3 regions of the Massilia forsythiae genome follow, and region 1 is predicted to be linked to each of the others. Evidence: predicted binding sites of a transcription regulator. Region 1 holds the regulator's gene; each other region holds the start of a gene.
What was found. The regulator LexA, encoded in region 1, represses DNA repair genes until DNA is damaged. The targets are predictions, from matches to a motif close to ACTGTATNNNNATACAGT.
Positions count from the first base shown of each region.

Region 2: HH212_RS17870 (ATP-dependent helicase) is a predicted target of LexA. The motif match lies at 2,537-2,554, and genes of this name have one in related genera.
Region 3: HH212_RS14365 (error-prone DNA polymerase) is a predicted target of LexA. The motif match lies at 3,467-3,484, and genes of this name have one in related genera.

Region 1 covers NZ_CP051685.1:3,462,721-3,468,068, reverse strand. Annotated here, with positions in the region: gene HH212_RS14845 (replicative DNA helicase) at 1-1,249, opposite strand, end outside; gene rplI (50S ribosomal protein L9) at 1,523-1,975, opposite strand; gene rpsR (30S ribosomal protein S18) at 2,010-2,300, opposite strand; gene priB (primosomal replication protein N) at 2,350-2,640, opposite strand; gene rpsF (30S ribosomal protein S6) at 2,663-3,052, opposite strand; gene lexA (transcriptional repressor LexA) at 3,302-3,967, shown strand; gene HH212_RS14815 (SEL1-like repeat protein) at 4,136-4,861, opposite strand; gene HH212_RS14810 (cystathionine gamma-synthase family protein) at 5,000-5,348, opposite strand, start outside.
Region 2 covers NZ_CP051685.1:4,199,916-4,205,263, reverse strand. Annotated here, with positions in the region: gene HH212_RS17870 (ATP-dependent helicase) at 393-2,513, opposite strand; gene HH212_RS17865 (hypothetical protein) at 2,979-3,209, opposite strand; gene HH212_RS17860 (hypothetical protein) at 3,425-3,601, shown strand; gene HH212_RS17855 (DUF4380 domain-containing protein) at 3,620-4,723, opposite strand; gene fghA (S-formylglutathione hydrolase) at 4,914-5,348, shown strand, end outside.
Region 3 covers NZ_CP051685.1:3,347,236-3,352,583, forward strand. Annotated here, with positions in the region: gene HH212_RS14355 (Ig-like domain-containing protein) at 1-2,892, shown strand, start outside; gene HH212_RS14360 (hypothetical protein) at 3,036-3,419, opposite strand; gene HH212_RS14365 (error-prone DNA polymerase) at 3,528-5,348, shown strand, end outside.

The DNA of each region.
Region 1 (5,348 bases):
GCGAGTCGGGGTTGTAGACTTCGTCGCGGTACAGAAAGATGATGACGTCGGCGTCCTGCTCGATCGCGCCCGATTCGCGCAGGTCGGACATCACCGGACGCTTGTTGGGGCGCTGTTCCAGCGAGCGGTTCAGCTGCGACAGCGCGATCACCGGGCAGCCGAGTTCCTTGGCCAGGCCCTTCAGGCTGCGCGAGATTTCCGAAATCTCGGAGGCGCGGTTGTCGCCCGGCTTGGAACCCTGCATCAGCTGCAGGTAATCGACGATGATCAGGCCGAGCTTGCCGCACTGGCGCGCCAGGCGGCGCGCGCGCGCGCGCATCTCGATCGGGTTCAGCGCCGGGGTCTCGTCGATGAAGACCTGCGCATCGTTCATCTTCTGGATCGCGTGCGTCAGGCGCGGCCAGTCCTCGTCGTTCAGCTTGCCGGTGCGCAGGCGGTGCTGGTCGAGCTGGCCGACCGAGCCGAGCATACGCATGGCGAGCTGCGTGCCGCCCATCTCCATCGAAAAGATCGCCACCGGCAAGCCGGCCTCGATCGCCACGTTCTCGCCGATGTTGACGGAAAACGCGGTCTTGCCCATCGACGGACGGCCGGCCACGATCACCAGGTCGCCCGCCTGCAGGCCGGAGGTCATGCGGTCGAGGTCGATGAAGCCGGTCGGCACGCCGGTGATCTCGCCCTGGTTTTCGCGGCTGTACAGTTCGTCGATGCGCTCCACCACCTGGGTCAGGAGCGGCTGCACCGCCAGCCAGCCCTGGGCGCCGCGCGCGCCCTGCTCGGCGATCGCGAAGATGCGCGACTCGGCCTCGTCGAGGATCTGCTTGACCTCGGCGCCCTGCGGATTGAAGGCCTTGCCCGAGACTTCGTCGGCGACGGTGATGAGCTGGCGCAGCACGCCGCGGTCGCGCACGATCTCGGCGTAGCGGCGGATGTTGGCGGCGGACGGCGTGTTCTGCGCCATCGCATTCAGGTACTGGAGGCCGCCCACGTCGTCGGCCTTGCCGAGCTGGACCAGCGCCTCATAGACGGTGATCACGTCGGCCGGTTTGCCCGAGTTGATCAGGCGGACCATCTGTTCGAAGATGATCCGGTGGTCGTAGCGGTAGAAATCCTCCGCATGCATGAAGTCGGCGATGCGGTCCCACGCCGCATTATCGCGCAGTAGGCCGCCGATGACGGACTGTTCTGCTTCGATGGAATGCGGGGGAATGCGGAGCGACTCGATCTGCGGGTCTGCTGGGGTGTTCATGGCCGGCATTATACCCGTTAGACACCGGCCGCTGAAAAGATTGGTGAGTTTCTAAAAATAAAAACGACGTTTTTTGCGTACCAAAAACGACGCTTTTCGACGACTTCAAATGCGTCGTCCCCGCGAAGGCGGGGACCCATGCTGAACACCGGAACTCGTTACATCGGACACACCAGGGTGTATTCGACAGCGAGACTTCGGTTACTCGGCATGGGTCCCCGCCTGCGCGGGGACGACGGCATCAGTTGCGAGACTGATGGAACGACGATTTATTTAGGCTGCTTCGCCGACGACGGCGATGGTGACGTCAACCACGACGTCGGTGTGCAGCGCGACGGCAACCGGGTGCTCGCCGGTGGTCTTCAGCGGGCCGGCCGGCATGCGCACTTGCGCCTTTTCGACGGCGAAACCTTGCTTGCTCAGGGCTTCGGCGATGTCGAAGTTGGTCACGGAACCGAACAGGCGGCCGTCGACGCCGGCCTTCTGGGCGATGGTGACGGTCATGCCGTTCAGCTTCTCGCCCTGGGCTTGCGAAGCGGACAGCTTCTCGGCGGCGGCCTTTTCCAGCTCGGCGCGCTTGACTTCGAACTCGGCCACGGCCGATTGGGTGGCGCGGCGGGCCATTTTTTGCGGGATCAGGAAGTTACGCGCGTAACCGTCCTTGACCTTGACCACGTCGCCCAGGTTACCGACGTTGACGACTTTTTCCAGCAGGATGACTTGCATATTATTCTCCAGGTTCTCTGACTGCGTACCGCGATTAAGCGTTGTGCAGATCGGTGTACGGCAGCAGGGCCAGGTAACGCGCGCGCTTGATCGCGGTGTCGACTTGACGCTGGTAGTGCGCCTTGGTGCCGGTCAGGCGTGCCGGCATGATCTTGCCGTTTTCCTGGACGAAGTCCTTCAGGGTGTCGACGTCCTTGTAGTCCACCTGTTCCACGCCGGCGGCGGTGAAGCGGCAGAACTTCTTGCGCTTGAACAGCGGGTTCTGCTGTTTGCGCTTCAGTTTTTCTTTTGCTTTGTTTTTGTCGAACTTTTTACCGAATGCCATTTTTGGCTCCTGTATCTATATAAACGTGCGCGCTTGGATCTTGGATCGGCTAGGCGGCACTGAAATCAATGATATGAAACACCAGGGCTTTGCTGTGACGGCTTTTCCTGGCCAGGAATCCCGTGAAGCGGTGCACTGCGCCGAGTTCGGCGTGGGCGAAGCGGCCCGAAATCTCGCCCGCGGCGACCGCGGTGATCTCGAACTCGACCTGCCTCTGCACACCCGCTTCCATCTGCTGCGACCCGTGCTGCAGGATCGCGCCGACGATCGGAATGCCGGCCGGGGTATAGCGCAGGGTGTCGCGTTCCGTGATGCTGGCAACCAGCGACAGCTCGTTCACCCCGTGCGCGTCGGCCCGTTACTCAGGCAGCGGCAGCGGCGGCCGGCGCGGCCGACTGCTCGGCGCGATGGGTCTTGGCTGCGTCTTCGCGCTGGACCGACTTCATCATCGGCGACGGCGCGGTCTCGGCCTTCTTCATCTTCACGGTCAGGTGACGCAGCACGGCATCATTGAATTTGAATGCGGTTTCCAGCTCGACCAGGGTCTCGTTGTCGCACTCGATGTTCATGCAGATGTAGTGCGCCTTCGGCAGCTTCTGGATCTGGTAAGCCATTTGACGGCGGCCCCAGTCTTCGACGCGGTGGATCTGGCCGCCGCGCGAGGTGACCGTGGTCTTGTAGCGTTCGATCATCGCCGGGACCTGCTCGCTCTGGTCCGGGTGGACGATAAACACGATTTCATAATGACGCATGCAACACTCCTTGAGGACGTTTAAACAAATGCCCACCTCGGCGTCAAGACGAGTGTGGGAAGGGAAAGCCCGCTATTATAACTGCAAAAAGTCAACCGCTCAATCGCTTTATCGTTCGTGATAAGCCCGCTTTTTACCGCTTCCTTGCTGCGACTGCGCAAAAAAGATGCGCCAATTGTGTAATTTCCCTTGCACGCCACGCCATACTGTACAAAAATACAGTCTGTCCTCATACCCACTCGCACCCCCATGCTTAAGCTCACCGCACGGCAAGAACAGATCCTCAACCTGATCAAGGAAGCCATCGACAACACCGGCTTCCCGCCGACCCGCGCCGAAATCGCGCAAGAGCTTGGCTTCCGCTCGGCCAACGCCGCCGAGGAACACCTGCAAGCCCTTGCGCGCAAAGGCGCGATCGAAATTTCTCCCGGCACCTCGCGCGGCATCCGCCTGCTCGGCGGCACGCCGCCGTCGGCCGTGCCGGCGGTATCCGCGCCGATCCCGCTGCCGGCCATTCCGCCGGCGCTGCTGATGGCACTGCCGCTGGTCGGCCGCGTCGCCGCGGGCTCGCCGATCCTGGCCCAGGAACACGTCGAAGCCACCTATTCCGTCGACCCGGCCATGTTCTCGGCCAAGCCGGACTTCCTGCTGAAGGTGCGCGGCTGGTCGATGCGCGATGCCGGCATCTGCGACGGCGATTTCCTGGCCGTCAAGAAGGTCGACAGCGCCAAGAACGGCCAGATCGTGGTGGCCCGCATCGGCGAGGAAGTCACCGTCAAGCGCTACCGCCAGAATGGTCCGACCATCGAGCTGCTGCCGGAAAATCCGGAGTTCCCGGTGATTACGGTGGATCCGAATACGGACGAGTTCGTGCTGGAAGGTTTGGCGGTGGGACTGCTGCGTTCGTGGCATTGATCCACGCTGCTCTTCGCCATTGAAGCGATAGCGGGCAACACAGCACGTCGTCCCCGCGCAGGCGGGGACCCATGCTGAGCTACCATCATTGGCGATGTATGGGTCCCCGCCTGCGCGGGGACGACGTTCATACGCATCGCATGATTGTTACCAGCGGCGCATCAAACCTCACTTCCGCTCCTCCTTCTCCGGCGGCGGCGCATTCTTGACCATCTCGTTGTGCTCGTTGACGTAGGCTTCGGTCGCCGTGCGCCATGCCGTGAAATCCGCCACCACCAGCTTGCCGCCGACCTGCGTGTCTTCCGAGATCCGCTGTCCCACGTCCGCCAGGTGCGCCGTCGCCTTGTCCATCTCGTCCTTGGTCAGCAGCTTGGCGATGTCGTCCGGGATGCGCTTGGTCAGCGGCATCGAACCGTTCAGGTACTGGACGAAACGGTTGTGGCAGGCCTGCCAGGCCTGCATGCGCGCGCTGTAGCGGTCGATTTCCTCGTTGATCTTGGACATCGCCGGGAAGCGCGGCGCCGGGCAGCGGTATTCGTCGGTGCGCAGGTCCGAGCCGTCATACTTGACGATCCAGTAATCGAGGTCGGCGCGGCGCGCGGCGCGCTGCTTCATCAGGTCGAGCGAGGCGATCGCCACCGCGTTGCCCTTGGCAGCCGCCTTGCCGAACCAGAGCGATGCCTGGGCCATGTCGACGCTGCCCGCTTCGCCGTAGAAATACATTTCGCCCAGGTGCTGCTGGGCCGTCACGTTGCCGGCATTCGCCAGCTTGGTGTACTTCTGCAGCGCTTGCGGATAGGCTTTCTTGGCGAACAGGGCATCGGCGTCGGCCAGCTCGTCGGCCAGCGCCGCGTCGGTGAACAGCAGCGCGGCGCACAACAGGGCAATTTTCATGGGCGGAATGGCGTAAGGTGGCGCGGACGGCAATGGAAACGATGCCACGATCATAACCCGGGCGGGGCCACGGCTCAACCGGCAAGCGCCGCCGCAGCGGCCGCTTTACCGGATTTTACGAAACCGGCGCTGCGGGATTCAGCCCTGCAGGGCGTTGCCGAAATCGGCCAGCAGGTCGTCGGTATCCTCGATGCCGACCGACACCCGGATCAGGGATTCGGCGATGCCCATGCTGGCGCGGCGCTCCGCCCCCATCTCGAAGAAGATCGTGTGCGCCACCGGGATCACCAGCGTGCGCGTGTCGCCCAGGTTGCTGGCCGGGATCGCCACCTGCAGGCGGTTCAGGTAGTCGAAGCAGTCGATGCCGTCCTTCAGCTCGAACGAGAACAGCGAACCGTAACTGCGGAACAGCGCGCCGCACAGCGCGTGCTGCGGGTGCGATGCCAGGCCCGGGTAGTGCACGGCCGCGACGCGCTCATCGGCTTCC
Region 2 (5,348 bases), 740 kb from region 1:
TTGCCACGAGGACGCTTGCGTATCGCCATGCGCCGATGAGCTGCGCATCGCATCGCGTTTTGTTACCAAAAACGAACATCAGGCTTGATCGAGCTCAACCTGCATTGTGAATCCCGATTCTTTATTCAATTCTCTAAGCTCTTGATTTCATGGATTTTGTTCCACTATCCACAAGAATTGTGGATAACTATGTGGACAAGCCACTCTTGACAAGTCGGAAGTCCAGTATCGATGCGGGTTTCAACAATTTGCCCATTCAAGAGGCAAATTCCGAACCCTTATGAATCAAGGACTTGCACACGCATCAGTTTCGGGCAAGGCGTGCTCATGCGGCAAATTCCTACAAAATTCAACCATGGGGGATAACTTGCTTCGACGCCATGAGATCAGCGCTATTTCCAGGCATTGCGCGCGCGCTCGCGCACCAGCATGCGCACGCTGTCCGGCATCGGCTTGCGGCTGTGCGGCGTGTCCGCGTCCTGCCACAGGCACTCATCGAAGTGCTTGAGCATGGCGGGAGAGATGAAGCGGGTGCGCTGGGCGTAGACGTGGCGGTCGCCCATCTGCGCCTGCTGGCGGACGAAGAAGCGGTGCGGCAGCACCAGCTGCAGGTGTTCCCTGGCGCGCGTCATGGCCACGTACAACAGGCGCCGCTCTTCCTCGATGTCGTCGGCGCTGCCGGTCGACATGTCGGACGGAATGCAGCCGTCGACCGCGTTCAGCACCGTCACCGACTTCCATTCCTGTCCCTTGGCCGAGTGGATGGTGGACAGGATCAGGTAATCCTCGTCCAGCAGCGGCGGTCCGGCGCGGTCGCTGGTGGCGTCCGGCGGATCCAGCGTCAGTTCGGTGAGGAAGGATTCGCGCGAGCCATGGCCGCCGGCCAGCTGCACCAGCTGGTCGAGGTCGGCGGCGCGCACCGGGGCGTCGTCGTACAGCCGCTCCAGGTGCGGCAGGTACCAGTCCCTGGCCAGCTCGGCGTCCAGCGGCCAGCGCAGGCCGGGCGCGCGCAGGGTGCGGAACAGCGCGGCGAACGCGTCCCAGTCGGTCTGTGCGCGCGGCGGCGGCGCGAATGCGTCCACCGCGGCGCAGGCATCGGCCGCCTGCCCCACCGCTTCCAGCAGGCGCGCCGCCGTGGCCTGGCCGATGCCCGGCACCAGCTGGGCCGCGCGGAACCCGGCCAGGCGTCCGCTCGGATTCTGGGCGAAGCGCAGCAGCGCCAGCAAGTCCTTGACGTGCGCCGCTTCCAGGAATTTCAGGCCGCCGAACTTCACGAACGGCACGTTGCGGCGTACCAGCTCCAGCTCCAGCGCCGCGCTGTGGCTGGCGGCGCGGAACAGCACCGCCTGCTGGATCAGCTTGACGCCTTCCTCGCGCAAAGCCAGCACGCGGTTGCAGACCCAGCGCGCCTGCTCGGCCTCGTCCGGAATCAGGATCAATTGCGGCCTGGCGCTGGAGACGCGGTCGGTCCACAGTGTCTTGGCATGGCGCTCCAGCGCCGCCGCGATCACGGCGTTGGAGGCGTCCAGGATCGGCTGGGTCGAGCGGTAGTTGCGCTCCAGCGTGACGGTGCAGGCCGGGCGCGAGAACTGCTGCGGAAAATCCAGGATGTTGCGCACCGTGGCGCCGCGGAACGAATAGATCGACTGGGCATCGTCGCCCACCGCCATCACGCCGCGGCCGTCCGGCTTCATGCCCCGGACGATGGCGGCCTGCAGGCGGTTGGTGTCCTGGTATTCGTCGACCAGCACGTGGTCGAACAGCGCGCCCAGTTCGGGGCCGAGCTCGGGGTCGGCCGCCATCTCGGCCCAGAACAGCAGCAGGTCGTCGTAGTCGAGCACGTTCTGTTCCTGCTTGGCGTCGACGTAGGCGCCGAACAGGCGCTTGAGTTGCGCTTCCCATTCGCTGCACCAGGGAAAGGTCGATTGCAACACCCGCTCCAGCGGTTCGCGGCTGTTCACCACGCGCGAATAGATCGCCAGGCAGGTGCCCTTCAGCGGAAAGCGCTTCTGGCCGCCGGCGGCGCCCAGTCCGATCTCGTGGCGCACCATGCCCATCAGGTCCTCGGCGTCGCCGCGGTCGTGGATGGTGAACGAGGGTTCCAGGCCGATGCGCCCGGCATACTCGCGCAGCAGGCGTGCGCCGATGGCGTGGAAAGTGCCGGCCCATGGCAGGCCGGCCATCGGCTGGCTCGACCCGTGCCGGCCGGACAGGCCCAGCACGCGCTGCAGCACGCCGGCGGCGCGCTGCCCCATCTCGTTGGCGGCGCGCCGCGAAAAGGTCAGCAGCAGGATGCGCTGCGGGTCGGCGCCGGACTGGATCAGGCGCGCCACGCGGTGCGCCAGGGTGCTGGTCTTGCCCGAGCCGGCGCCGGCCACCACCAGCAGCGGGCGCGGCGCGGCGGCGCCGATGTCGTGCTCGACGGCGGCGCGCTGCTGGGGATTGAGTTCGGCGAACGGATCGCGCGCCGTCGAGGCGGCGGGTGCGTGGGCAGGTGCGGGAGCGGCAGGCATGGCTATCCGGATGGGTTATCCGGACTGTACATGCATCCAGTCGCGGGCTGCAAGCCCGGAAGACGATATCGCCTGAAGCTGTATCGAAAAGACATCGATGCAATACGCAAGCGATATACGTTAACCAATGGATCGTACGGGACCGCCATTTCCACAGGCATTGATCAGATATCCACAAAAACTGTGTATAACACTGTGGAAAAGCACCCCCTTGACACGCCGGAAGCAAGCAGCAATGCGGCTTTCAACAAATTGCACGTTGCGCGTGCACATGCCGAGACGCGAAAAATCAATGAGTTACGATGTCAAGTAGCGCACAAATCAAATAAATATGCAAGATGCAAACTGGAAATTTTTGTGTATAACAACTACCTGAAAACTGTTGTTGTCGGATAAACGGCTGCGCCATCCACGCAGCGATCGCCGCAACCCGTTCATACCGGCATGCTTCCCGGCTTGCGCGAATCAGACGCTCCACGAGCGCCTGCGCCCCGGCTCCGTCAACACCCGCTCGATCACCTCGTTGCTCACCTCCTGGGACCGCATGTACTTGATGGCCGACATGGTATTGCTGCGCTGTTGCAAGGCAATGCCGAGATCGACGATGTCTTTTTGGCGCGCATCGCGCCGCTGGTACGAAATGGCAAGCTCGCTGCCGGTTTGCTCGAGGCTGTCTGCGGATTGATCTGGATTCATCGTGACTCCTGTTGGACATGGCGGAAGGTGGATGGCGGGCTTGACCCCTAACGAGTATTTGCCAGCATTTGCCAAAGTCAAGCTTATTTTTACAAGCCCATATGAAATCGTCATGACATGCCGGCGCATCCGCCGGGCTGGCCGACCGGCGCGTGCGCTGCGTCCGCCCGGGTGCGTCTAGAATGACTCCGTCATCCATTTCCAGCGAGGTATCCATGAACACGACTTTCAATCCGGACCTGAAACCGGGCGACGAGGCGGAACCCGGCACGCCAGGCGCAGCCGAAGACTTGTGCGACGGCTGCGGCGGCACCGGCAAGTTGGCGGATGGCAAGAAATGTCCGGAATGCGAGGGCACCGGCCGCGTGATGCGCGGCATCGGCGGCGGCTGAGCCGGCGCCGGGGCTTTCCTAGCGCGCGGCGCCGATGCCCGCCAGGCCGAGCGCCTGCGCCTGGGCGCGCAGGAAATCGAGATGCGCCGCGCGCGTGTCCGGCCCGTCGTAGGGAAGCAGCGTCCACGTCTCGGCGGCGGCCATGCGTGCGCCCGGCGCCAGTTGCCGGTAAGGCGCGTGCACTTCCATTTCCAGCAAACCGTTGCCCGGGTCGTCCGCGGCATAGTCGTTGTACAGCTCGACCTGGCCCTGGTCGGGATGGATCGCGGCCCGCGGCTGCAGTGCGAACTGGATCACCAGCGCCATGCCGTCGCGGAAGCCGGCCATCCACCCGCCGGACGGCTGCAGCAGCAGCTTGCCGTTGCGGCGTCCGGCCTTGCGCGCAATGACGCCCGCTTCCGTGCCGCCCGCTTCCGGCACCGCCATATCGATCGACAACACGCCATCCGCGAGCGTCCACGCCAGCGGCACGATGTCCGCTCCGCGTTCGATGGCGTGCTGGGCGACATCCTCGCGGCGCGCCACCGGCACGTACACGCGCGTATCGCCATGGACGCGCGTGTTGAACCAGATATCCCAGGCCACGCCGGCACGGCGCCGGTTGACGGCGTCCACTTCCAGCCGCAGGCTGTTCGGCCTGCCCGGCACCAGGTTGTAGCGTTTGTCCAGCTGCAAGCCATTGACCGGGCTGGCGGGACTGGCCAGCGCGATCCCGGCGCGGTCGCTCCGCACGACCGTGTAGCGCGCCAGGCTCAGGTACGGGTCCGGCGGCCACTCGGCGCCGGCGGCGGCGCGCCCCGGATTGGCGTCCTGGTGCGACCACCATTGCTTCTGCGGCCCGATCCAGACTTCATGGCCGAGGTAGCCGACGTTCCCCGTGTCCGCATCGACCCTGGCGCCCGGGTCGCCGGCGGCGGTGTCGATCTTGAGGAAATTGGCCTTGCCGGCGAGGGCGAACGACAGCAGGCGTCCGCCGATGGCATCCGTGATGCTTGCCCGCACCGTGCCATTGTCCAGCGCATGGGTCGTGAGCGGCGCGGAAACGGGTGCGGGCCGGGCGCCGGCCGTGGCCGAGATGGGCGCAAGGGCCAGCAGCAGCGCGGCGATGGATGTTTTCGTCATGAATGATGCGTCCGGTTAATGCGCGATGTGCCAGCTTAACAAAAAACCCTGCGCGGAAGAACGGCGGCGCCCGGCAACCGGTATTGCGGCGGTCCGGCGGTCCGGCGGTCCGGCGGCACGGCTGACGGCCGGCCTATGGCGGCAGCGGCGCCGACGAGGCATACTTGTGACTTTGTTACGGGAGTCTTCCATGCTCGAATTGCTCAGCGAACATGCCTGCTTCGGCGGCGTCCAGCGCTTCTACAAGACCGACTCGGCCGCAGTAAAGCTGCCGATGCGCTTTTCGGTCTACCTGCCGCCCGGCTTCGAGGGCCAGCGCCTGCCGGTGCTGTTCTACCTGGCCGGCCTGACCTGCACCGAAGAAACCTTCATGACCAAGGCCGGCGCCCAGCGCGTGGCCGCCGAACAGGGCCTGATCCTGGTGGCGCCGGACACCAGTCCGCGCGGCGCCGCCGTGCCGGGCGAAACCGACAGCTGGGACTTCGGCGCGGGCGCCGGCTTCTATGTCGACGCCACCGAGGAACCGTGGGCGCGCCACTACCGCATGTACAGCCACATCCTGGAACTGCGCGAACTGGTGCTGGCCGAATTGCCGGCCGACCCGGCGCGCGTCGGCATCTTCGGC
Region 3 (5,348 bases), 120 kb from region 1:
GAGGCGCTGACCATCACCGTGGTCACCGACGGCCCGACCACCGCCGTCTCGACCGTGGTGTTTTCCGCCGACGGCGGCGCCTCCAGCACCGACTTCGTCACCAGCGTGGCGCCGCAGAACCTGTCCGGCACCCTGGGCGCGCCATTGGTAAAAGGCGAGTTCGTCGAGGTCTCGGTCGACGGCGGCCAGCACTGGATCACGGCATCGGCCGACGGCCAGGCCTGGTCGCTGCCGGTCTTGCTCGCGCAGGGCGCCAACCAGATCAAGGTGCGCGTCAGCGACGCCGTCGGCAACAGCGGCCCGGTGCATACCCAGGCCTACATCCTCGACACCGTCGCCCCGAGCGTGGCCATCACCAGCGACCGGGCGCAGCTGAAGGTGGGCGAGACGGCGACCATCACCTTCACCTTCAGCGAGGATCCGGGCGCGTCGTTCGCCTGGGACGGCCAGGCCGGCAGCCTCGCCGTCAGCGGCGGCACCCTGTCGGCGCTGTCGGGCAGCGGCCTGGTGCGCGTGGCCACCTTCACCCCGGCCGCCGGCGTCGACGACGGCTTGGCCGGCATCACGGTGGCCGCCGGCGCCTATGCCGACGCCGCCGGCAACGGCGGTGCGGCAGCCAGCATGCCGCCGCTGCATGTCGATACCCGGGCGCCGGGCGCACCCTCGGCGCCGGTGCTCGATCCCGGCAGCGACAGCGGCACCGCCGGCGACGGCATCACCGCCAACAATGCGCCGCTCATCACCGGCAAGGCCGATCCGTACAACAGCGTCACGCTATACGACAGCGACGGCGTCACCGTGCTGGGCAACGCCATCGCCGATTCCCACGGCACCTGGCGCATCGCCAGCAGCACGCTGGGCGACGGCGTCCATACGCTCAGCGCGCGCCAGGCCGATGCCGCCGGCAACGTCTCCGCCGCCGGCGCACCGCTGTCATTGACGATCGACAGCACGATCCCGGCAGGCGTGGCGGCGCCGCGCCTGGACGCCGCCAGCGACAGCGGCACCGTCGGCGACGGCATCACCAGCGTGACCAAGCCGGTCTTCACCGGCACCGCCGAGGCGCTGGCGCAGGTGACGCTGTACGACAGCGACGGCCTCACCGTGCTCGGCACGGCGCAGGCCGGCGCCGACGGCAAGTGGAGCATCGCTTCCACCACGCTGGCCGAAGGCAAGCACGTCGTCAGCGCGCGCCAGGTCGACGGCGCCGGCAACGTGTCGGGCGCCGGCGCCGGCTTCGAAGTGACCATCGACAGCAAGGCGCCGGGCGCGCCGGCCGCACCCACGCTCAAGGCGTCCAGCGACACCGGCACCCTGGGCGACGGCATCACCGAAAACGCCAATCCGGTGTTCGAGGGCAGCGCCGAGCCGTTCGCGCTGGTGAAGCTGGTCGATACCGGCAGCGGCAAGCTGCTCGGTAGCGCGACCGCGGACCCCGACGGCAAGTGGAGCATCGCCGCCACCGGCCTGGCACTCGGCACGCACGCGATCAGCGCCACCCAGGTGGACGAAGCCGGCAACGCCTCGGCGGCGAGCGCGGTGTTCACGCTGCGCATCGACGCGCCGGCGGTCACGACGCCGCCAAGCACGCTGGTCGACGGCGTGCAGGTGACGACGCAGGCCGTCACCCTGCCGGGCGGCGCCAGCGGCACCGCGGTGCAGGTCCCGATCGTCACCGCCGACCGCGCCGAGAGCAGCGGCCAGGCCGGCGTGGCCGACATCCCGCTGGCCACCAGCAACGGCGCCAGCCTGCTGGTGGCGCAGCTGGCGCCGGGCTACGGCTTGAATGCGAGCGGGGCCAACGTGGCGGTCGCCAACGGGCTGGAGCACCTGATCAGCGCGATCATGGCCGCCACCCCCGGCCACGACGCCGCCGACCAGGGCCACCTGACCGGCAACGGCAAGACCTACCTGGCCACGCTGGCGTCGGAAGGCTCGCTGCTGGTCGAGACCGTGACTCCGGTCAGCACGGCCGGGGCGAGCGGCACGCTGACGCTGAGCGGCGCCGGCGCGCCGGCCGGCCAGCACGTGGCGCTGGTGATCGATGCCGGCGGCGTCGCCGCCGGCACCACGCTGGCGCTGCAGGGGGTGAACTTCGCGGCCGTCATCGGCAGCGCCAGCGTGGTGGCGCAGAGCGGCGCGCCGGTGCTCAGCGGCGACGCCGCGGCCCAGCACTTCACGGTGGAGGCGACCGGGTCGGGCATGGTGTTCGCCGGCGCAGGCAACGATACCTTGAGCTTCGGCCTGCCGAAGGCCACGGCCACCTCATCTGCCAACCCGGCTGCCGACCCGTCCGCGGGCCAGGCCCATGCGGCGGCGGTGCCGGCCACCGGCGTCACGCTGCTGCACGGCGGCCAGGGCACCGATGCCGCCACCTTCGACGGCGCCCGCGCCGACTTCAACGTCGAATCGCACAACGGCTACCTGGTGGTCAGCAGCAAGGCCGCGCCGGACGCCAAGGCGCTCGTGGTCAACGTCGAGCAGCTGCAGTTCAGCGACGCCAGCGTCACGGTGCAGAACGCCCCCGACCTGACCACGCTGGCGGGCATGTACCAGACCATGTTCGGCCGCCAGGCCGACCTGGGCGGCTTCGCGTACTGGGCCGACGTGCACCAGGGCGGCGCCAGCTGGGGCGCGATGGCGCTGGACATGATCGGGTCGAGCGAGCGCGTGGCCGCCACCAACGACAGTTTCAACGGCAACGCCGGGCACGACGTGGCCCTGTTGTACCAGGCGCTGTTCAACCGTGCGCCGGACAGCGGCGGCCTGGCCTACTGGACCGGCCAGATGGCCCATGGCGCCAGCCTGGAAACGGTGGCCACCGCCATGGTGCAATCGGTGGAGATGGTGGGGCACCAGCGCGCGGCGACCGACTGGGACTTCAGCGTGTAAACTGGGCCGGCAAGCGGCATTCTTCGGGAATGCCGGCCTGGTGAAAAACGGCGCCGCATCCGGAAGGATGCGGCGCCGATCCACGATACGGCTGCAATCGGTAGAGACTGCCGTACGTCTCACCACGGCAAATTTGTCCGACTTTACGGTTTCTCCATCACCGTTCCACCCACCAGCACCGCGCCTTCCTCCAGGCGGGTACGGATCAGGCAATCGCGTCCGCCGGCACGCCCTTGATGGAGCACCAGGCCGCGATCGCGTCCAGGTCCGGCGCGAGGCCGTACAGCGTGTCCACGTCCGCCACTTCGACCAGCAGCTTGGGACTGCCGACCGACGCCACCCGCGGCGTCGACGTGACGACCGATGCCGGCGCGCGCAGCAGCGCCGCCGATGAACACGCAGGTGGTATTGCGTTCGCGCGCCAGCGCCTGGCGTTCGGCCGGGTCGAGCGGCCCGTCCTCGATCACCAGCACCGGGTTGCCGGCGCCGGCACCGGCGCCGAAGCAGGTCATGGCATGGATAGGCATGTTTCGTAATGTGTATTTCGCAACGTTCCATCGGGTTCATCGGCTATACTGTGTTTTTATACAGTATTTCCTGTTCGACCCTATTGTAGCGCCCAGCGCCCCCGATCGATGCATTCACCGCCGCCATCCTCGCTGGATTCGTCCACCGGCCTGCACATGGGCCTGCCCGACTATGCGGAGCTGTTCTGCCTGTCGAACTTCTCGTTCCTGCAGGGCGTCTCGCATGCGGAAGAACTGGTGGCGCGCGCGCTGCAGCTGGGCTACCAGGCGCTGGCGCTGACCGACGAGTGTTCGCTGGCCGGCGTGGTGCGCGCGCACGGCGAGGCCAAGCGCGCCGGCCTGCCGCTGATCGTCGGCGCCCATTTCCACCTCGCCGACGAGACCGGCCACCATGCGCTGTCGCTGATTCTGCTGGCGCAAAACCGCAACGGCTACGGCAACCTATCCGAACTGATCACGCTGGGCCGCACGCGCAGCGAAAAGGGCAGCTACCTGCTGCACCCGGCCGACCTAGAAGCGCCGCCGCCGGCGCTGGCGCATTTGACGGGCATGCCGGATTGCCTGGCGATCCTGCTGCCGGCGTATCCCGGCCACGAAGCCGCCGCCATCGACCGCCTGCACGCCCAGGCGGCCTGGCTGGCGCGCGTGTTCGCCGGGCGCGCCTGGCTCGGGTTGACCCTGCTGCACCGCGCCTTCGACGACGCGCACCGGGCGGCGGTGGAGGAGGTCGGCTGGCAGCACGGCCTGCCGATCGTCGCACTCGGCCACGTCGTGATGCACGTGCGCTCGCGCAAGCCGCTGCAGGACACGATGAGCGCGATCCGCATCGGCAAGCCGGTGGCCGAATGCGGTTACCAATTGGCGCCGAACGCCGAGCAGCACCTGCGCTCGCGCGTGCGCCTGGCCAACATCTATCCGCGCGCCGCCTTGCGCGAGACGCTGCGCATCGCCGCCCTGTGCAGCTTTTCGCTGGACGAACTGCGCTACGAGTATCCGGACGAGGTGGTCCCGCCCGGCCATTCGGCGGCCAGCTACCTGCGCAGCGAAACGTATATCGGCGCGCACCGGCGCTTCCGCGACGGCATTCCGGCGCAGGTGCAGGGGCAGATCGAGCACGAATTGTCCCTGATCGCCGAGATGCGCTACGAGCACTACTTCCTCACCGTGTACGACATCGTGCGCCATGCGCGCTCGCTCGGCATCCTGTGCCAGGGGCGCGGCTCGGCCGCCAATTCGGCGGTGTGCTACTGCCTCGGCATCACCGAGGTCGATCCGGCGCGCGCCAGCCTGCTGTTCGAGCGCTTCATCTCGAAGGAGCGCAACGAGCCGCCCGACATCGACGTCGACTTCGAGCACCAGCGCCGCGAAGAGATCATCCAGTACATCTACCGCAAGTACGGGCGCACGCGCGCGGCGCTGGCGGCGGTGGTGATCAGCTACCGTCCGAAAAGCGCGCTGCGCGACAGCGGGCGCGCGCTGGGCGTCGACCTGGCCATCGTCGACAAGGTGTGCAAGCAGCACCACTGGTTCGACGGCAAGGCCGACTTGCTGAACCGGCTGGCCGACAGCGGCCTCGATCCCGCCGCGCCGCTGTCGCAGCAATGGGCGTCGCTGGCGCAGCGCCTGCTCGGTTTTCCGCGCCACCTGTCGCAGCATCCGGGCGGCTTCGTGATGGCGCGCGGGCAGTTGTCGCGCCTGGTACCGATCGAGAACGCCACCATGCTGGAGCGCAGCGTGATCCAGTGGGACAAGGACGACCTCGAAGAACTCGGCCTGATGAAGGTCGACGTGCTGGCGCTGGGCATGCTGTCGATGCTGCGCCGCGGCTTCGACCTGGTCGGCCGGCGCCACGGCGCCGTGTTCGAGATGCAGGACATCCCGCACGACGACAAGCCGACCTACGACATGATCTGCGCGGCCGACACGGTG